Regions from separate parts of the Proteus vulgaris genome, predicted to be linked through region 1. Evidence: predicted binding sites of a transcription regulator. Region 1 holds the regulator's gene; each other region holds the start of a gene.
What was found. The regulator Fur, encoded in region 1, represses iron uptake genes when iron is present. The targets are predictions, from matches to a motif close to ATAATAATGAGAACNACTATCAA.
Positions count from the first base shown of each region.

Region 2: exbB (tonB-system energizer ExbB) is a predicted target of Fur. The motif match lies at 2,775-2,797, and genes of this name have one in related genera.
Region 3: LW139_RS10525 (TonB-dependent siderophore receptor) is a predicted target of Fur. The motif match lies at 2,015-2,037, and genes of this name have one in related genera.
Region 4: sufA (Fe-S cluster assembly scaffold SufA) is a predicted target of Fur. The motif match lies at 2,528-2,550, and genes of this name have one in related genera.

Region 1 is NZ_CP090064.1:1,151,456-1,155,667, forward strand. Features, by position in the region: gene chiP (chitoporin ChiP) at 1-695, shown strand, start outside; gene LW139_RS05475 (DUF817 domain-containing protein) at 1,178-2,017, shown strand; gene fur (ferric iron uptake transcriptional regulator) at 2,096-2,542, opposite strand; gene fldA (flavodoxin FldA) at 2,732-3,259, opposite strand; gene ybfE (LexA regulated protein) at 3,531-3,839, opposite strand; gene ybfF (esterase) at 4,043-4,212, opposite strand, start outside.
Region 2 is NZ_CP090064.1:699,191-703,402, reverse strand. Features, by position in the region: gene exbD (TonB system transport protein ExbD) at 1,172-1,600, opposite strand; gene exbB (tonB-system energizer ExbB) at 1,607-2,626, opposite strand; gene metC (cystathionine beta-lyase) at 2,955-4,145, shown strand.
Region 3 is NZ_CP090064.1:2,137,650-2,141,861, forward strand. Features, by position in the region: gene LW139_RS10515 (ABC transporter substrate-binding protein) at 1-815, shown strand, start outside; gene LW139_RS10520 (SUMF1/EgtB/PvdO family nonheme iron enzyme) at 818-1,939, shown strand; gene LW139_RS10525 (TonB-dependent siderophore receptor) at 2,051-4,135, shown strand; gene LW139_RS10530 (ABC transporter ATP-binding protein) at 4,208-4,212, shown strand, end outside.
Region 4 is NZ_CP090064.1:1,914,096-1,918,307, reverse strand. Features, by position in the region: gene sufC (Fe-S cluster assembly ATPase SufC) at 1-549, opposite strand, end outside; gene sufB (Fe-S cluster assembly protein SufB) at 594-2,096, opposite strand; gene sufA (Fe-S cluster assembly scaffold SufA) at 2,114-2,482, opposite strand; gene LW139_RS09405 (hypothetical protein) at 2,900-3,520, opposite strand; gene LW139_RS09400 (hotdog fold thioesterase) at 3,690-4,103, opposite strand; gene ydiJ (D-2-hydroxyglutarate dehydrogenase YdiJ) at 4,100-4,212, opposite strand, start outside.

The DNA.
Region 1 (4,212 bases):
ACAGCCTTGTGTTAGAAGCTGCATTTGGTCAGGCTGATGGTTATATCGATCAGTATTTTGGTAAAGTTTCTTATGATTTCCCAATTGCTGACAATGCATTAAGAACGTCTTACCAATTCTACGGTGCTAAAGATAAAGTGACCGGTGGTGGCGTTAATGATGTTTATGATGGGCTGGCATGGTTACAAGCACTGACTTTTGGTTATACCTACAATGTATTTGACTTCAAAGTAGAAGGAACATGGGTTAAAGCTGAAGGTAATCAAGGTTATTTCTTACAACGTATGACTCCGGGTTGGGCGACATCAAATGGTCGTCTTGATGTGTGGTGGGATGGTCGTTCTGACTTTAACGCCAACGGTGAAAAAGCACTTTATGCGGGTGTAATGTACGACCTGAAAAATTGGGATCTATCTGGCTGGGCGGTAGGTACTTCTTATGTTTATGCATGGGATGCTAAACCAAGTGGTAAAGCCATTTATGATCAAGGTCAGCGCATCAGAGAAAGTGCGTGGAATGCGGATATTATGTATACGGTTCAAGAAGGTCGCGCTAAAGGGACACTCTTTAAGCTTCATTATACCCGTTATGATAACCATTCCGATATCCCAAGTTATGAAGGTGGTTTTGGTAATATCTTCCAAGATGAAAAAGACGTTAAATTTAACGTAATTATGCCATTTACTATTTTCTAATATCAGAGTGAGGATAAAGTGTATTAATTGCACTTTATCCTGAATAAAAATAAAAAGCTAAATACGATTACGATAAGTAAAAATAACTAATAGAAAGAGTAGGGATAAATTAAAAAGAATAAATATTATTCTCAAAAATTAGCCTCGTTAATAAAGTGAAGTTGTCAGCAGTAGTAAAAAGTAGAAGTAAAGTCGTCATGTCATGTTATGTCGTCTGAGATAAATGTGAGTGGGTTATGTTTATCTCTTGAGCTTCAGTTATTTCGCAAAATTTGCGTAAGGTATTTACCCTAAAAGGCAGTCAGAGTGGGTATCGTAGTGGGGGGTAAATACCTTTATTTTTAAATCCTTTCTTTTTCGTCCTTTTCATCCTTGTGCGTTTTTTCATTCTATGGCAAATTTCTTCTCATTCATTTTATCTCTCCTTAATTTATTATTCTGCATTGAATACTATTTAATAATGCACGTTTTCAGGAAGAAGCATGTTAAAGCGATTGGATGATTTTTTATTAGAACCACCATTGAAGCCTTTTAAAGGTATAAAACGATTTATTGTTGAATTTCTTTTTTTTGGTGTGAAAGAAGCGCGTTCTTGTTTATTTGCGGGATTTTTCTTTTTTATTTTATTTGTAACACCAAGTAAAGGAATATTAGGGATACCTCGTTATGACGTTTTACTTATTCTCGCTATTGCTTTCCAATTATGGATGGTATGGGGAAAACTCGAAACATGGGATGAATTAAAAGCGATCTGTTTTTTCCACATTGTTGGTTTTGTGATGGAATTATTTAAAACATCAGCGGCAATTGGATCGTGGAAATACCCTGATTTTGCTTACACTAAATTGTGGGAAGTCCCTTTATTTACAGGGTTTATGTATTCCGCGGTAGGAAGTTATTTAATTCAAGCATGGCGTTTTTTAAAAGTACGAATTGAACATTATCCACCTTATTGGATGGCAACTTTGGTTGCGCTCGCTATCTATATTAATTTCTTTTCTCATCACTTTATCGGTGATTATCGCTGGTATTTAACTGCCTTTATTTTAGGTCTTTATGCCCGTAGTGTGGTTTATTTTACGCCTTATGATACAGAGCGAAAAATGCCACTATTATTGGCTTTTGTTCTGATAGGTTTCTTTATTTGGCTTGCTGAGAATTTCGGTACATTTTTTGGCGTATGGCAATATCCTAACCAAATTGGTGCTTGGTCTGCTGTACATGCAGGAAAATGGGGCTCTTGGTCACTGTTAGTCATTGTTACATTTACTATCGTGGTTCATTTAAAACATATTAAACACAGTATCAGTGTGGCTAAGTAGAGTTATCCTCGGATTTTAGGCAATAAAAAGGAACTGTAGACAGTTCCTTTTTTTTACTGAGAGATTATCCAGAATGAATTATTTCTCATCATGTGCGTGGCTATCTTCTTTACAATTGCCTTCAGCACAGTGGCCATATAAATAAAGGCTATGATTGGAAAGCTTGATACCATGACGTTCAGCGATGTTTCTTTGGCGCACTTCAATCGCATCATCTGTAAACTCGATAACTTTACCACAATCAAGACAAATTAAATGATCGTGATGGTGTTGTTGAGTTAATTCAAATACTGATTTACCACCTTCAAAATTATGTCGGGTAACAATACCAGCATCGTCAAATTGGTTTAAGACGCGATACACGGTTGCCAGACCAATCTCTTCACCGATATCGATGAGTTTTTTATAGAGATCTTCAGCACTGACATGATGGCACTCAGGATCCTGGAGCACTTCCAAGATCTTTAAGCGAGGAAGTGTAACTTTTAACCCAGCATTTTTTAACGCTTTATTATTGTCGGTCATGCGGATTTAATCCTGTTGCTAATGGTGAATTTAATTTTTGTGCTCACTAATAGGGTTGATTCATTAACACTCGGGTGAATAAATAACCTTATTGATTATAGGCATGATATTTAAAAATAAACACCCCTACCTATCACACTATCTTAGCACACCATTGAATAATTATCATTCTCAATATTGAGTATTTATTTATCCCAGAATTTCATCTAGGCTCATTTCTTCTTTGATTTGAGCAACCCAAGCATCAACACGCTCTTCGGTTAATTCTGGTTGACGGTCTTCGTCAATCGCAAGGCCGATAAAGTGATTATCATCTGCAAGCCCTTTAGAGGCTTCAAAATGGTAACCTTCTGTTGGCCAGTGACCCACAATGACAGCACCACGAGGTTCAATAATATCGCGGATTGTGCCCATTGCATCACAGAAGTATTCTGCATAGTCCTCTTGGTCGCCACAACCGAACAGTGCAACCAGCTTACCGTCAAAATTAATATCTTCTAGTGTTGGGAAAAAGTCATCCCAATCGCATTGTGCTTCACCATAATACCAAGTAGGAATACCTAGTAACAGAATATCAAATGCTTCGATATCTTCTTTACTGGATTTTGCGATATCATGAACTTCGGCATTATCAGCCCCCAGTCTTTCTTGAAGCATTTTGGCAATATTTTCAGTGTTGCCGGTATCACTGCCGAAGAATATACCTATGATTGCCATAAAGTGAGATAACCTCTTTTATTCTATATTCGTTATACTTCAAATTGTTGCGTTGTTGGCTACGTTAATTCGTACTAATTACATACTTTGTATGTACCAGTAACGCCTTTACTTACCACCTAGCCACACTTCAAAATAGTTAGAGTATATTTGTCTGTGTTTGAACAATTACTAGTGAAAAATAAACATCTTGTTTTCATAATAGAAAACTAAAAAACGTATTTTGACGAAAATAGCAGTGTAATTCTGTCGAATTTGTGTGGTTTAGCTGCTAGCTATTCTCATTTTGATGTATTTTCAAGGCGTGATTTTGCGCCAATTGTTCTAGTAATATTTCTTCAATAAGCTCGCTACGGCTAACATTTCTTGCAGTCGCCAACTCATTAAGTGCATTCACAGCGTCCTCATTTAATTTCAACTCAACTCGACGTAAACCATTGACTCTGTCTCGTCTTAATTGGTTGCGTTTATTAATTCTAAGCTGTTCATCCCGAGAAAGCGGGTTTGTTTTAGGTCGCCCAGGTCTGCGTTCATCTGCGAACAAATCCAGTGTGGTGCGATCAGTTTGTTCTTTTGCCATAAATTTTGCTGTGAAAGGGCGTATACCAATGACTAAATTGCGAAACGCCCAATAATACCCCACATAGTGGCGTCCTGCCACTGCTTCCTGAGTTTAACCTATTGTCATTTGGTCTTTTTATCGACAGATTGCGTGATTAAGTACAATAATTATACATTCAGCTAAATTATTACTTTCTTAATGGCGTCACTTTAGGCAATAAATTAAGCTTTGGATAAAAAACGACGAATAGCGTTAATAACAGTGCTAGGCTTTTCTGAATGTACCCAGTGTCCAGTATTTGCTACGACAAAAGCGCTAGCTTGCGGAAATTGGCGTGCAATATCATTACGGTATTCATCTAATATATAAGGTGATAAACCACCGCGAATAA
Region 2 (4,212 bases), 450 kb from region 1:
TAATTACTAATTAGTAATCATTCGGGATAATTACATTGAGTTATTTTATAACATATCGAGTTTATAATGAAATTAACCTAAATAAATTTTCATGTTAAATCCATGTTGTTATTGTGGATAAAAAAAGCACAAATTATCGATAAAAAATCCCCAAATAAAGCATATTTCGTTTTTTTGTGAGAATAGATAAAAAAAGTGGTCATAAATCTAAAAAATAGAAAAGCTCTTTGTTAACTGTTTGTAGTTTTCAATCAGACAAAGATCTTATAAAGAATAGGAGATAAAGAAAAAGATAAAAGCAAAGCACATCCCCTATTTAGGAACGATAAGAACGATAGGAACGATAAGAACGATAGGAACGATAGGAACGGATAGGAACGGATAGGAATAATGATAACAACCGAATCAGTCAATAAAATAAAAAGCCATAACACCGAAATGTTATGGCCTTTAAATTTATTAAAATAATAAAATGCTATGTGTAGTTCTCTGCCTTTCACGTTTTATTTTACTCACCGCTTATCAAAAATAAGAAGTGGTTTGAATAAGTAAATAAAATCTACTTACCAGAAATTGGAATGACTGAAAACAACGGTCTACCTGGTGCAATAAAAAAATAAGTATCCAAATACGGATAACTTAGATAATAAACAAATTAGGCGTTCTTGCACGTTACAAAATGTTTCAATTTGTAACGTGGGTGCATTATATCCAATAAGATTTTTTGCGCAAGCATTTTTACACTTAAATCAAATTCACATAAAAACATTACCAATCATATGGTTATAGAAAAATTTAACTTAAAAAACAAAATATCAACAAATCAAAAAGTGAAAAAAAATGAAGAGTTAATGAATATTAATGTAAGGTAAGTTGAAATAATAATATCTACTTAGCATTAATTGATTCAGCACGGTATTACCAAGTAAACTTAATTAATTATTTATTCTTAAAGTTAACCTACCTATTATTAATATTATTTAAGACTAAAGCTAAATTTTATTCTAACTCAATTTTATTAATTATCTCATTAATAACAAAAAACAATAAAAAAATATAAGTATGATTTTTTGCACAATAAAAAAGCACCTTATTCATCATTTTACAACGACAAATAAAGTGCTTTTAAAATAGCGTAATAATACTTAGTTGAATAGCGTATTTCTAAACTTTAACCGCCTGTAGAGACTGTTTCCATCCCTACTAATCCAACTTTGAGATACCCTGCCTTTCTTAACGAATCCATTGCAGCCATTAACGTTTCATAATCAACGCTTTTATCTGCTTGGAAAAAGATGGTGGTCTCTTTATTTGCTTGTGTCATCGTATCTAACACATTAGCCATCGTTTCATGCGTGACCATTTCTTCACCAATGAAAATTTGCTTATCAGACTTAATGGTCAAATAAACAGGCTTTTCAGGGCGTGGCTGTGGTTTTGCACTTGAAGCGGGTAAATTTACTTTTATATCAACGGTAGCTAAAGGCGCGGCTACCATAAAGATAATGAGCAGAACCAACATGACATCAATAAAAGGCGTCACATTGATATCATGTAATTCATTATCATCACCTGAATCATCACCAAGACGCATTGCCATAATTCATTACCTTGCTTTGCTGTTTTCGATATCTAAGTCACGGCTAACTAATGTCACCACACCTGTTGCAATATCACCAATTTCACCACGATAACCTGCGATCATACGAGCAAAAATATTATAAATGATAACTGCTGGGATAGCGGCAATCAGACCAATCGCAGTCGCTAATAAGGCTTCTGCAATCCCCGGAGCAACAACCGCTAAGTTAGTCGTTTGAGAATGTGCAATACCAATAAAGCTGTTCATAATTCCCCAAACCGTACCAAAAAGACCGATAAATGGAGAAATTGCACCGATAGTGGCTAAGTAGCCATTACCACGGCCTAATTCACGAACAATGGCAGCAACTCGACGTTCCATACGCATTTCAACACGTTCTTTAATGCCTGATGCCACTTTACTTTCTTGAGAGTAAGTACGCTCTAATTCAGCATCATTAAAGAAATCAGCAGTCGCGCTCTTATTACCAAATTTTTTGCTAATGGTTAAAGCATCATTAAGTGATTTAGCATCAACTAATTGCGCTGTTTCATTTCTTAATCGACGACGTAATGAGAGTAAATAGCTTCCTTTGGCGAAAAATAACGCCCACGTCACAATAGAAGCTAACAGTAAGCCAATCATGACACTTTTAACGACTAAGTCGGCATTACGATACATGCCCATTACAGATAAATCTTCTGCAAATCCACCACCAGCAACCATTTCTGGCTCTACTGCTGGTGATGTATTTTCTGTCGCAGACGGGGTATTTTCCGTGTTTTCTGCGTTTTCAACCGTTGCAGGTAAAGTATTTTCACCCTCAGGCTTAGCAGGTTCAGAACCTGGTACTTTAGCCTCATTGCTGGTATTCGCAGATGAGCCTGTTGTTGGTGTTGCGGTTGTAGCAGTTCCCTGTGTAGAAGCTGTTGAAGAAACGGCAGCAGTAGTTGGCTGTTCAGTTGGTGTGGCAGGAGTCGTATCCGCAAAAGCAGAGCCTGTCAGACCGATTGCCAATAGAATAGAAGCTGTCAAATTACGCATCAGTTGGCCTTTTACTCTCTTTTTTATCTATTTATTTATTCAGCAATGACGTTTTCCGTCACTACTTACCCAAAATCGTTCGCTTACAATCATCCTGTTTGCCATCAGGAAAGAGAAAACGCTCAAATGATATCAAACATGAAGCATTTTGATAGTAATTATCATTACTATTTGGCTATTTTTTTTTCATTTGTCGATTTTTAAGACAAATTATCGTTATTTCACGTAACGTGAAATTTTATCAACTACATCGATCGCCTTTTGTACTTATCCAAAAAATGAATTAACGTGAAGTAAACACACCATCAATTAAAAGAAGGTATTAAGGATGACGCTAAAAAAACAAGAAACCTCACTCCTCCTTTCTGGACGAGCTAAAAAATATTCCCTCGGCGCAGTAAATCCAATTATACAACGTACTTCATCTGTTATTTTTGATTCAGTTGCACAAAAACGTGAAGCAACTAAAAAACGTGCTGAGGGTACACTTTTTTATGGGCGTCGAGGTACTACCACTCATTTTGCCTTACAAGAAGCCCTAACTGAATTAGAACAAGGTGCAGGTTGTGCACTTTTTCCTTCAGGTGCAGCAGCTATTACGCAGTCTATACTCGCGTTTGTTGAGCAAGACTCTCATATTCTTGTGACTGGATCAGCTTACGATCCAACGCAAAACTTTTGTGATCACCTCTTACGTAAGTTTTCAGTCACAACAACCTATTTTGATCCATTAATAGGTAAAAACATCAGTCAACTACTGCGACCTGAAACAAAAATTGTTTTTCTTGAATCCCCCGGTTCAATTACGATGGAAATTCAAGATCTACAAGGAATAGTCAGCTCCGTTCGCCAATATAATCCTGAAATCATTATTATGATTGATAACACTTGGGCGGCAGGATTGCTGCTTAAACCACTTACTTTTGGTGTCGATATTTCAATCCAATCTGCCACAAAATATATTAATGGCCACTCTGATGGCATGTTAGGCTTTGCTGTAGCGAATGAACGTTGTTGGGAACAATTACGAGAAAATGCCTATCTATTAGGTCAATGTGTTGATCCTGATACTGCTTATATGGCAGCAAGAGGATTAAGAACATTACCAGTGAGAATGAAGCAACATGAGCAAAGCGCATTGGAAGTTGCTCGTTGGCTAAAACAACATCCATTAGTTGATAACGTTTATCACCCTGCGCTAGCCTCTTGTCCAGGACATGAATATTTCCAGCGTGATTTCACAGGTAGTAACGGATTATTCTCTTTTAGTTTGAAGAAAGCTCTCTCACCTGAAGAATTTGCGATTTTTTTAGATAATTTTTCATTATTTAAAATGGCTTTCTCATGGGGAGGATTTGAATCTTTAATTTTAGGCTATCAACCTAATGACATTAAAGCGATGCGCCAATATGAAACACAACCTACATTTACTGGCACATTATTCCGTGTTCATATTGGATTAGAAAATGTAGATGATTTAATTGAAGATCTTGAACACGCATTTTTACGTATTTCTTAATTAATCATTAAATTTTTATAAAAAAAAATCTATCCCTGTGGTTCCACAGGGATTAAATCAAACTGTT
Region 3 (4,212 bases), 990 kb from region 1:
ATAGTGAGAAACTTATCGCGCTAAAACCTGATGTCATTATTGTGGCGGTTGGAACTTATCGTGCAATTAGTGTTAATGGTGTGCTGGATTTATTAACGAAAGCGAATATTCCTGTTGTGGTGTTTGATTTGAGTATCGACCCACTTAATAACACGCCAATTAGCACATCTATTATGGGGAATTTACTGGGTAATATTTCACAAAGCCAAGCCATGAATCAATTTCGTGAAAAACAACTCACTTATATTTCTCAGCAATTAGGAAAAAAAACATTTAAACGCCCTAATGTGTTATTTGAACGAGCAGCGGGCTTTACACCTGAGTGTTGTCTTTCTTATGGCAATGGCAGTATGGGACAAATGCTACAAAATGCAGGTGGGCAAAACTTAGGTTCAGAATATATAAAAGGCACTTATGGGGTTTTGAACCAAGAAACGGTGATTTATGCCAAACCCGATAAAATTTTTTTAACAGGGGCTGATTGGAGTGGCTATAACCCGTCAGGTGATTGGATTAACTTAGGGCCTGGTGCAAATTTAGATTTGGCAAAACAGCAACTTGAAATTTTAATGCAACGGCTTGCCTACAAAACACTCGATGCGGTTAAAAATAAACAAGTATATGCCCTTTGGCATTCATTTTATGACAGCCCTTTTGGTTTTATTGCAATCTTACAAATGGCTAAATGGCTACACCCTGATCGCTTTTCTCACCTCGATGTAGACACTATTTTTTATGATTACCATACTCAATTTTTACCTGTGAAATGGGAAACGGGCTATTGGGTAACATTACTTGATCAAGATAAGGAATAATCATGTTTGATATCTATTCACCCGATCCTTTACGGGCAAAAGTTGAGTCACAGTCAGCAGGAAAAAGAACTATTTTATACTCAGCAAAAGGCCAACCTAACTATATGTACGTTGTTCCTTATTTTCGATTAAATGAGGTATCAGATAATCTTGATGATACTATTCACTCTGCATTTATTGTAAATGAAAAAGTTAAGAATGGATTTTTCTATGCGTGTTACCCCGCTTCATTGCATCAAGGTGAGTTGTTAAGTTTGCCTAACCAAAAACCGGCGACATTATTAGATTTATTGAGTTTTCAGCAATATGCACAACATACAGGGCGGGGATTTCATTTAAGTACCCATGCAGAATGGGCTGCTTTAATGCTGTGGTGTCGCCACCACAATATGATTGAAGATGGCAATACAGATTATGGACGAAGTTTTCTTCATCCAGAGCAATCTGTTAATCGCGTTGATGGTAAAGAAGCTGGTGATACTGACTTTACTACAGGTGATCCCACGACAATAACAGGACCGCAATGGTCGAATTGGTATCATGATAATAGTGAGTTTGGTATTAGTGATTTATGTGGCAACCTTTGGGAATGGCAAAGCGGTATGCAATTAAATGCCGGAGAAATACAGATAATTAAAGATAATGATTCAGTATTCTGTGGTGATCCCTCTGTAACAGAGCAATGGCATTCAATAGCATTATCAACGGGGCAATTATTGCCCATCAATCATCCCGATAGCGCAAAATACGATGCCCCTTCAGATCATTGTGACAAAAATGCAGGCACTCCCATTTTATCAACTTCAATAAAACACTATAACGGCACACCAACAGATAATGGTTATCCTGCGGGATTAATGGATGGTGATTTTAATGCAATAACAGCAGAAAATAGTATTGAAATACCTACATTATTTAAAGAATTAGGATTATATCCAGCAATAAACCAACAGGACAATGATCAGGTTTATTTACGAAATTATGGTCAACGCTCTTTAATGCGCGGAGGGGCTTGGTATTCACAACAAGCTGCAGGTATGCGAACTTTGTGTTTAAGCCACAATGCATCACATCGCAGCACTTCTGTCGGTGGTCGCCTTGCTTGGATTGATACAACCAGTTAATTAATCTAAAAAATTATTATTTATAGACATTTTTGCATAAATTAATTTACCTTAGTATCGATTGCATGAATAATAGTGCTAATAGTAATCATTATTATTCGGTGGCTTATTGTGATTAATCTTTATGCATTTAAATTAAAACCGGTGGCATTGCTCTGTTCTGCCACCCTTCCTTTTGTTTTGGCTACACAGGCTTTTGCAGAAGAAGCAGTAAAGACAGAACAAGTAGAAAAGCTTGTCGTTAGTGCTCAAGCATTAAAAGTAAATACTAGTTTGCAAGAAACGCCTAAATCCGTTTCTGTCATTTCTCAAAAAGATCTCGAAATACATGCGCCTCAAAAACTTGATGAAGCTTTACGTTATACGTCAGGTGTCGTTTCTCAACCCTTTGGTGCCGATAACGATACTGACTGGCTTCGTGTGCGCGGTTTTGAAGCTGCAACGTATTTAGATAACAGTCGTCTCTTTCGTGATGGTTATTATACATGGCTACTTGAACCTTATGGTTTTGAACAAATTGAAGTTGTAAAAGGTGCTTCAGCTGTATTATTTGGTGAATCTACACCTGGTGGTGCTGTTAACGTAGTACAAAAGAAACCCAGCTTTAAACCCCAAAATGAAGTATTTCTTGAAGTTGGAAATAATGATCAACGTGGGTTAGGTTTTGATGTTTCAAGTGCCACGGATGATAAACGTGTGCGCTATCGCCTTGTTGGGTTAATGAAAAAATCAGACGGAGAATTATCTCACACAGATAGTGAGCGTATTTATCTGGCACCAAGTGTTGCGATTAACTTGACTGACGATACATCATTGACGTTTATGGCAACTTATTTGCATGATGATGGCACACCAACTAACCCGTTCTTTCCTGCCGCAGGCACTTTGATTTCATCTCCTTTTGGTAAAATTAAGCCTTCAACAAATTTAGGTGAACCAGGTTACGATAAGTATAAACGTACTCAAATTTCAGCGGGTTATTTATTAGAAAGTAATATCAATGATGTTTGGCGTTTTTCTCAACGTCTAAATTATGATTATAACGATCTGTTATTGCGTAGCGTTTATGCCTTCCCTAATTCAGATATTACCGCAACAGAACTGAATCGTGGCATCGTTTTCCGTGATGGTAAAAACCAAAGTATCTCTTTTGATAATAATGTTGTTGGTGAATGGGATACAGATAATTTCGAGCATACATTATTAGCGGGTGCTGAATTGCAATATCACCAAACTAAAGGTGATGAACAAGATAATTACAATTTTGGTACGATTAATCCGTGGAACCCTGTTTACGGTAAATATATTCCTCTTGATCCTGCTAATAATGTCAATCGCACCATCGACAAAACACAATATAGCCTTTATTCACAGTATCAAACCAAATTTGATAGTCGCTGGGTTGCAGTAGCCGGTGTACGTCAAGATTGGGTAAAAACAGAAAATAAAGCACAAACAAAAAATGAGGACAAATCACGTACCGATAGTGAGTTTAGCCTCAATGCAGGATTAATGTATCTAGCCGATAATGGTCTCTCTCCTTATGTGAGCTATTCTGAGTCTTTTGAGGTGATGAGCACTATCGACCCTGCGACGAAAGATCTGTATAAACCGTTAAAAGGCGATCAAATTGAGGCAGGGATAAAGTACACACCTGATTTTATGGATGGTTACTTTAATATTGCCTGGTTTGATATCACACAAAAAAATGCTCTTGTAGCAAACCCAACGACTTCTGTTTCAACACAAACTGGTAAAGTGACATCAAAAGGTGTTGAAGTAACAAGTGAAATGCAATTAACGGAACGTTTTGCATTAAAAGCCAATTATACCTATACCGATATGCAAACTGATGACACAGGTAATAAAGGTAAACAACAAGCAGGTTTAATTCCTAAACATACCGCATCTGCTTGGGGTAACTACACTATTCCAATTACTGGAACTCAAGATTTAACCTTAGGAACAGGTGTTCGTTATTTAGGTAAATCTAAAGATAATCCTAAGAGTAGTGATTTAACTGTACCAAGTGCAACATTATGGGATATGGCTGCAATCTATAACGTCAATACACAGTGGCAATTACAGTTAAATATCAACAATATTCTTGATAAAGAATATCTCTCTGGTTGTGATTATTACTGTTATTACGGTCAATCCCGTTCTGTTTTATTGAATGCTAAATATCGCTGGTAAATTTTTCTTATTCCTCCATTTATTGCTCATCGTACAATAAATGGGGGAATATTATTTTATAAATGAGTGACCATGTT
Region 4 (4,212 bases), 760 kb from region 1:
GATTTTTAATGCATCAATATCAAGTCCTGAGTCGGTCTCATCTAAAATGCATAGTTCAGGCTCTAGTGCGGCCATTTGCAAAATATCGTTACGTTTTTTCTCACCACCTGAAAATCCCACGTTAACAGAACGTGTTAACAAATCTTGAGGCATATCCAGTAATTTGATTTTATCTTCAATAAAATCTTCAAAATCAAAGCGATCTAACGGCTCTTGCCCACGATATTCTCTTACTGCATTCACTGAAGATTGTAAGAAAAACTGATTACTAACACCGGGTATTTCAACAGGATATTGAAATGCCATAAAAATACCTTCGCCTGCGCGATCTTCAGGTTCTAATTCTAATAAATCTTTATTTTTGAAAGTAATAGAACCTTCATCTACTTCATATTCTTCACGACCAGCAAGTGTTGCAGATAAGGTACTTTTACCTGAACCATTTGGCCCCATAATCGCATGAACTTCACCTGCACGAACTTGCAAATCTAGTCCTTTCAGGATTTCATTGCCTTCAACACTGACATGTAAATTTTTAATATCTAACATAATATATGCCTTCGGTATCGTTACACCCAGAATTTGATTAATACTTAACCAACGCTATGTTCTAAGCTGATTGCTAATAATTTTTGTGCTTCTACAGCAAATTCCAGCGGTAATTCTGAGAACACGTCTTTACAAAATCCGTTTACAATCATTGAGATTGCATCATCTTCACTTAATCCACGCTGACGACAATAAAACAGTTGATCTTCACCAATACGTGACGTTGTCGCTTCGTGTTCAAGCTGTGCTGAGTTATTCATTACCTCAACATATGGGAAAGTATGTGCGCCACATTGCGTACCAATTAACATGGAATCACATTGTGTAAAATTACGGGCATTTTTTGCACTAGGGAGAACTTTCACAAGTCCACGGTAACTATTTTGACTTTTACCCGCAGAAATACCTTTAGAGATAATGGTTGATTTGGTATTTTTGCCAATATGGATCATCTTAGTACCGGTATCTGCTTGTTGATTGCCATTAGTTAGAGCAACCGAGAAAAATTCAGCAGTAGAATTATCCCCTTTTAAAATCACGCTTGGGTATTTCCAAGTGATTGCAGAACCTGTTTCTGACTGTGTCCACGACATCTTGGCGTTTTCGCCTTCACAGATAGCGCGCTTAGTTACAAAGTTAAGGATGCCACCTTCACTATCGCCACCAGAGAACCAGTTTTGTACAGTAGAATATTTTACTTCAGCATCTTTATGGATAATGACTTCAACCACAGCGGCGTGAAGTTGATAACTGTCACGAACCGGCGCTGAACAACCTTCGATATAACTGACATAACTGCCTTCATCAGCGACCAGAATAGTTCGTTCAAATTGACCTGTTTGAGCCGCATTAATACGGAAATAAGTCGATAACTCCATTGGGCAACGTACCCCTTTTGGAATATAGACAAAAGTTCCATCAGACGCGACTGCGGCATTTAGTGCGGCAAAGTAGTTATCATGGCTTGATACAACGGTGCCTAAATATTGACGTACTAAATCAGGATATTCTTGAATAGCTTCGCTAAATGAGCAGAAAATAATGCCATGTTCAGCAAGCTCTTCACGATATGTTGTTGAAACTGAAACAGAGTCAAAAATCGCATCAACCGCAACCGCTTGCCCTTCTCTTACGGGGACACCCAGTTGGTTAAAGGCATCTTCAACTTCTTTAGTTAAATAATCTTGCGCAGCTTGTTTATCACTAGTTACTGCTTCATTTGCACCACCAGCACAACTACCGTTAGCACAACATGAACTGCAAGAAGGTGCAGAATAGTAGCTATAATCTTGATAATTAAGCGATGGATAATCTGCTTTTAGCCAATGCGGCTCTTCCATTTCTAACCAATGGCGATAAGCATCTAAACGAAATTCCAGCATCCACTCTGGCTCGTTTCTTTTTGCCGATATTGCACGTACAACCGCTTCATTTAATCCTTTTTCTAAGGTATCGGTTGATATATCGGTATAAAAACCTTCTTTATAGTGGTGATCGCTTAGCCATCCCTGAACTTCATCACCAATTTCAACATTGCTCTGAGACATAATCTGACTTCACTATGTTATACCCCAAAGCTCTCACCACATCCGCAGACGTTTTGAGCTTTAGGATTATTAAATTTAAACATTTGATTAAGTCCTTCACGAACATAATCAACAACAAGCCCATCGATGAATGGCATTGCTTTTAATGAAACAAACAGTTTTGCACCATTATGTTCATACACAATATCATCTTCATTTGGGCCTGTAGCGAGTTCAATAACATAACCATACCCAGTACAACCAGAGGGTTTGATATTTAAGGAAAGCCCCTGTTTTTCAGGGTTTTTCTCAACTAAATGGCAAATATGTTTTGCTGCATTATCCGTCAGTACAATGCCTTGCCAAGCTGTGTCGTTAAGAGAAAAAGTTTCAACGTTGTTTGTCATTTCTGACCTCATTTCGAAAGGAGATTGATATCTTTCCTGACACTAATGGTAATGATAACCCTTATCACTTCAACCATGTCTTTTGAAAGGATATTATGCAAATGTATGTTTTTTGTTCTATTATTGCGTTAAATTTGTTAAATTTCATTTTTAACGCTATGTAATATATCACTTTTATCTTTTTTTATAACAAAAAATAAAACTTTTAATTTTTATTATATTTCGCACAATAAGCATATAAGTTGCAATATAAATACACTTTATATGTTATCACTGAAATCGAGAGAAAAAAGCATAAAAATATGTATCTACACGATGATGTTTACTGTGCACACGTTTCATTTTTATGCTTGTTATGCGGGATAAGATAGCACCACTGATGGAATAACTTCTTATTGTATTGTGTGTTTGCTGAACTTATTTATTAATTGAAATGGTTTGAATATGTTCTCTTGTACATTCAATAATTTGTTTGTATTTCTGCTTGTTTGACTGGCTATTTATTGTACTAATAAATTGTAATTGCCAAACGCGATTTGTGCTTAGATCTGCCACTAAAACACCTTCATAGCTTACATTTTCTCTTGCCATATTCCCTTCAAAAAGAACATGTCTGCTTTCAACACTCGGAATGGTTAATGGCTTTATTGATGTAGAAATTTCATTCATACCATCAATTATCGCAATATTATCAACGATGCCTTGTGCTCCAGCATCCACATCGTAAGTCATTGCATCGGCCATTTTAAAATAAACCAGACGAACTTCTGATAAATCGCAAATAGGCTTTGACTTATAAACTATCATTTCTGTTGTAACGTCCTGAACATTATCAGGCAATATTTTAAAATAGTTTTCAGTATCTTCTCTGCTCATTGAAAATGAAGTGGGATACGCCATATTAAAACCAGAAATAGTTTGTACTGGAATATTACTTACATCATTACTCGTTTTAGAGGTAGAATTATTATCACATCCGGTGAGTAATAAACCTGCAATTAATAATGCTGCGGTGTTGAATTTTGAAATAGTTAACATTGTGAGCGTCTTTTCTTTTATTATGAAGATAATGATTATCATTAAAAATAAAATCTAAATAAAGAATAATTTCTATTTTTGTTCTCTATTTTTATTCTTTTTCTCATTATCTATAAATAAAAACGCACAAAGCGAGTATTTCACTTTGTGCATTTAATTTTTTACTTTCTTAAGAAATAACTGATGTGGTTAATCTTGAAATACATACTTGACGATCTTCATCATCAAATATTTCTATTGACCAAACTTGGTGAGAACGCCCTAAATGAATAGGTTTACATACCCCTCTCACCTTACCTTCTCTGGCTGAACGAATATGATTAGCGTTAATTTCTAAACCCACAATTTTCTGTTCACCTTCGGTACAAAGATACCCAGCAACCGATCCTAGGGTTTCAGCTAAAACAACAGAAGCACCACCATGCAGCAAACCTAGAGGTTGTTTTGTACGATGATCAACAGGCATTGTTCCTTCAAGATAATCATCGCCGAGGCACGTTAATTCAATACCTAAATGGCTCATCATATTATTTTGGCTAATATGATTAAGATGCTCGATTGTCGTTTCACGTTTCCATATCATGGCATAATCTCCAATAGCGCCTGTAGTGGGTGTTTAAGCTCAATATTATCAATACGTTTTACTTGACTACGACACGAATACCCTGTGCTTAAGCAACGCATTGTCGGCA